One region of the Aliirhizobium sp. YIM B11859 genome, then DNA from elsewhere that is predicted to be linked to it. Evidence: riboswitches for the same ligand, from Rfam matches in the RefSeq annotation. Region 1 holds a riboswitch; the other holds the start of a gene.

The links. Region 1 has a riboswitch for S-adenosylmethionine ahead of metA (homoserine O-acetyltransferase MetA). Riboswitches for the same ligand answer to the same signal wherever they lie in the genome.
Region 2: it holds a riboswitch for S-adenosylmethionine, as region 1 does, so the genes downstream of both, AC2GXZ_RS09680 (O-succinylhomoserine sulfhydrylase) here and metA (homoserine O-acetyltransferase MetA) in region 1, are expected to answer to the same signal.

The regions. Positions count from the first base shown of each region.
Region 1 covers NZ_JBXHAY010000007.1:219,711-222,098, reverse strand. The annotation lists gene AC2GXZ_RS24525 (thiamine diphosphokinase) at 1-51, opposite strand, end outside; gene AC2GXZ_RS24520 (hypothetical protein) at 251-373, shown strand; gene AC2GXZ_RS24515 (DUF1330 domain-containing protein) at 451-750, opposite strand; SAM riboswitch at 927-1,004, shown strand; gene metA (homoserine O-acetyltransferase MetA) at 1,059-1,979, shown strand; gene AC2GXZ_RS24505 (aldose epimerase family protein) at 2,092-2,388, shown strand, end outside.
Region 2 covers NZ_JBXHAY010000002.1:716,660-719,047, reverse strand. The annotation lists gene apaG (Co2+/Mg2+ efflux protein ApaG) at 1-55, opposite strand, end outside; gene AC2GXZ_RS09680 (O-succinylhomoserine sulfhydrylase) at 219-1,397, opposite strand; SAM riboswitch at 1,444-1,521, opposite strand; gene AC2GXZ_RS09675 (2'-deoxycytidine 5'-triphosphate deaminase) at 1,595-2,388, shown strand, end outside.

The DNA of each region.
Region 1 (2,388 bases):
GGTGACGGTGAGGTTGCCGCCAAGCAGGATTGTGAAAGTCGAAGGGTTCATGGGTCAGCCCATAGCGCAAAGGGTGGGCCTAGGGAAAGCGCCTGTTTGCGGGGAGAGCCGGCAATTGCGAAAAACGGCGCCGCCCGCATGTATTCTTGCTGACGAAGACGTGATGGCGGCGATCGTCCCATTTTCCGCGGCCCGGCCTATGTCATTTTCCGACAGGACAAGTTCGGCACGATCTTAAAGGGGGACCGGCATGCGAACCAAGCTCATCCTACTGCTTGCCCTCATCGTCCAGGCGGGTTGCCAGGCACTGCCGGACAGTCGTCCCGACAGGCTCTATACGCCACCTGTCGGGATGCGCGGAAGCAACCGATGACGCAGCGGTGACTATCGATGCCAAGGGCTGTTCATCGAACTGCCGGCTGACCCGGCGCCTTGGCATCGAATCGAGATTTATGCGCCGAATTCGGCTTCGATGATCGCCAGATCCCGCCGTGCGGCCTTCAGGGCGAAGGAGCGGGCCTCGGCATAATCAGGATCATCGTAGCACGCCTTCGCATCCGCATAGGTCGGGAATTCGACCATCAGAATGCGGGAGGTATCCTGCCGGGTTTCCGCGAATGACGGCGCCTCCGGCCCTTTGAGGACGCGCGCACCGTATTTTACTGCGATTGGAGCCCACAGCTTGCCATATTGCTGCTGTGCTTCCTGATCGATGACGTCCGTGCCGAGAATAAGCCAGTAGCCCTTCATGCAGATCTCCTTGAGTTTGCAGGCGCAGCCTTAACCCGCAGGGCGCTGTTCGCCGAGTCAATAAAACTCAAGTGTCGTTCAAATCCCGATGGCCTTGCGCGGGTAGCAAAGCAGGCCTCTCCCGCAGGTTGAATTTGCTGCCATTGACGCCGGCCCTGGCAAGGATTATCTGAGAAGTCGAAATTCGTGGTGATTTGGCCGGCCGGCTTGCAGCCACGTTAAAAAAGTCGCTAAAGGGCCGCGAGAACATGTTTCCCACGGGCCGGTTGCGATTTTTCGTTGCCGGCTTTTTGTTTGTGGGTTCGACAATGCCGATCAAGATTCCCGATACGCTTCCCGCGTTTGCCACTCTCGTATCCGAAGGCGTGCGCGTCATGACGGATACGGCGGCGCTCAGGCAGGACATCCGTCCGCTGCAGATCGGGCTCTTGAACCTGATGCCGAACAAGATCAAGACCGAAGTGCAGATGGCGCGGCTTGTCGGCGCCTCGCCGCTGCAGGTGGAGTTTTCACTCGTCAGGCTCGGTACCCACAAGGCGAAAAACACGTCCGAAGAACATCTCCTGTCCTTCTACCACACCTGGGAAGAGGTGAAGGATCGCAAGTTCGACGGTTTCATCATCACCGGCGCTCCTGTCGAGCAGATGGCCTATGAAGACGTCAGCTATTGGGACGAGATGCGCCAGATCTTCGACTGGACGACGACCAACGTCCATTCGACGATGAATGTCTGCTGGGGTGCGATGGCCGCGATCTACCATTTCCATGGCGTGCAGAAACATGCACTCGACGAAAAGGCTTTCGGCGTCTATCGCCATCGCAATCTGGCGCCGGCTTCGGTCTATCTCAACGGTTTTTCCGACGATTTCCAGGTGCCGGTATCGCGCTGGACCGAGGTTCGCCGGGAGGATGTCGAAAAGAAGGGCGATCTCGAAATTCTGATGGAGTCCGACGAGATGGGCCTGTGCCTGGTGCATGAGAAGGCCGGCAACCGGCTCTACATGTTCAATCACGTCGAATATGATTCCACCTCGCTGGCGGACGAGTATTTTCGCGACGTGAATGCCGGTATCCCGATCAAGATGCCGCACGACTATTTTCCGCATAACGACGATACGCTGACGCCGCAGAACCGCTGGCGCAGCCATGCGCATCTGCTGTTCGGCAACTGGATCAACGAGCTTTACCAGACGACGCCCTACGATCCGCAGAAGATCGGCACGGAATAGACTTTAAGGCTGCGGGGAAGGGTGGCGGAAAAGACGCCGCGCGACCCCGTTTGCCATTGCGGCCTCCCGCCAAATCGCGCAGTTTGCCGCGGGTAATTGGCGGAGAAAATTCATGGCAGGGCAGGCGTTCGAAGTTTTCGGCACGACTCGTGATGGTGAGCCGGTCCATCGCGTCCGGATCACAGGCGGCGGGCTTACCGCCCATGTGATCAGCTGGGGCGCCGTGATCCAGGATCTGCGGCTCGATGGCCATGAGGCGCCCCTGGTGCTCGGTTTCGACGAGTTCGATTGCTATCCCGCCTATTCGCCTTATTTCGGCGCGACGCCCGGGCGATGCGCCAACCGGATCGGGGCCGGGAAATTCCAGATCGACGGACAGCATTATCAGCTCGAACTCAACGAGCGTGGC
Region 2 (2,388 bases), on a different contig from region 1:
CAAGATAGTAGGGCTCTACGGCCACTTCTATGTCTCTTGTCCGGGCGCGATACATGGACAACACCTCAACTTTACGTCCCCGCATATCGTATAGGGCGCGCCAAAGGTCAAGAAAACTCGCGGGTTACGCAAGAAACCGCGACCTATTCTTGAAATTAGGGATAACTGATATGGTGAATCCCTGATGTGGGTTTCACCATATCGAGGCCGATAGGCCGTCAGATCGCAGCCATTGCCTTGGCGAAGTCTTCCAGCAGATCCTGGGCATCCTCGATGCCGGCGGAGAACCGCACGGTGCCGGGCGAGATGCCGAGTTCCGCACGGGCCTCGTCCGTCAGGTTCTTGTGCGTCGTTGTCGCCGGGTGGGTGATCAGGCTGCGCGTGTCGCCGAGATTGTTGGAAATGGTGACCACTTCCAGCGCATTCTGCAGCTTGAAGGCCGCTTCCTTGCCACCCTTCAGCTCGAAGCATACGAGTGTCGAGCCGCCCGTCATCTGCTTGGCGATGATATCGGCCTGCGGGTGGTCCTTGCGGCCGGGATAGATCACCTTCGCCACGTGATTATGTTCGGCGAGGAAATCGGCGATTTTCGAGGCATTCTCCGTCTGCGCCTTGACGCGGATCGGCAAGGTCTCAAGTCCCTTGATCAGCGTCCAGGCGGTAAACGGCGACATGGCCGGACCGGTATGGCGGTAATAATCCTGCAGATGCTCGGTCACCCATTCCTTGTCGGAAAGGATCACGCCGGCAAGGCTGCGGCCCTGACCGTCGATATGTTTGGTGGCCGAATAGACGACGATATGCGCACCGAGTTCCAAAGGCTTCTGGAAGAGCGGGGTGGCGAACACGTTGTCGACGACAACCTTGGCGCCGATCTGGTTGGCAAGTTTTGCAACGCCGGCAATATCGACGATTTCGAGCGTCGGGTTGGTCGGGCTTTCGAGGAAGAACACCTTGGTATTTTTCTGGATCGCCTTTTCCCAATTGGCGAGATCACGCCCGTCGATCAGCGTGCATTCGATGCCGTAGCGGGGAGCGAGCGTCTCGACCACCCAGCGGCAGGAACCGAACAGGGCGCGGGCCGCGACGATATGATCGCCGGCCTTCAGCTGGCAGAGCAATGCGGCGGTGACCGCAGCCATGCCGGATGCGGTGGCGCGTGCTTCTTCGGCGCCTTCCAGCGCGCACATGCGCTTTTCGAACATGTCATTGGTCGGGCTGCCGTAACGGGCGTAGATATAGCCCTCCGTCTCGCCCTTGAAGCGTGCCTCGGCAGCTTCTGAACTATCGTAGGCAAAGCCCTGTGTCAGGTAGATCGCTTCCGACATCTCGCCATATTGCGAGCGCAGTGTACCGCCGTGAACGAGCGTGGTTGCCGGGCGCCATTTGTTTGTCATGCCAATCCTCAGTCCAAAACAAAAAAACCGGCCGCGAAAGCAGACCGGTTTTAGCAACCCGGTCTTTTTAGCCACTTGTTTAACGTGGCTGCAAGCCGACCGGCAAATGACCACGGGATAAATCTGGCTTACGCCTCGCACCTGCTTGCGTCAATGGTCCGCATTTGGTTTTGTCGCCGGCAAAATAACAGAGAGACATGATGGCTCGGGAAACGGGAATTCTGGCGGACCGCGCTATCGCGGCGCTTTTCGAAACGGGGCGGTTGATCTCCGAGCGCGAACTCGATCGCGACCAGATCCAGCCGGCGAGCCTCGACCTGCGCCTCGGTACCAAGGCGTTCCGGGTGCGGGCATCCTTCATGCCTGGCCCGCAAAGCCTCGTATCCGACAAGCTCGACCGACTGAAGCTGCATGTCGTCGATCTCTCCGAAGGAGCGGTGCTGGAAACCGGCTGCGTTTATATCGTGCCGCTGATGGAGCGCCTCGATCTGCCGGCCGGAATGTCGGCCTCGGCCAATCCGAAGTCCTCGACCGGGCGCCTCGATATCTTCACCCGCGTCATTACCGATTACGCTCAGGAGTTCGACAAGATCCCGGCCGGTTATTCCGGTCCGCTCTATCTCGAAATCTCGCCGCGCACGTTCCCGATCGTCGTGCGCCAGGGCTCGCGTCTGTCGCAGATCCGCTTCCGCATCGGCAATGCGCTTCTCGGCGAGCCGGAATTGCTGCAGCTGCATGAGGCCGAAACTCTGGTTGCATCGGCAAAACCGAATGTCTCCGGCGGCGGTATTGCCCTGTCAATCGATCTCAAGGGTGATGCAAACGGCCTGATTGGGTACCGCGGCAAGCATCACACGGCCGTCGTCGATGTCGACAAGAAGGCACAGCACGACCTGTTCGATTTCTGGGAACCGCTCTACAGCCGCGGCCGCAATGAATTGATCCTCGATCCGGACGAGTTCTACATTCTCGTCTCGCGCGAGGCCGTGCA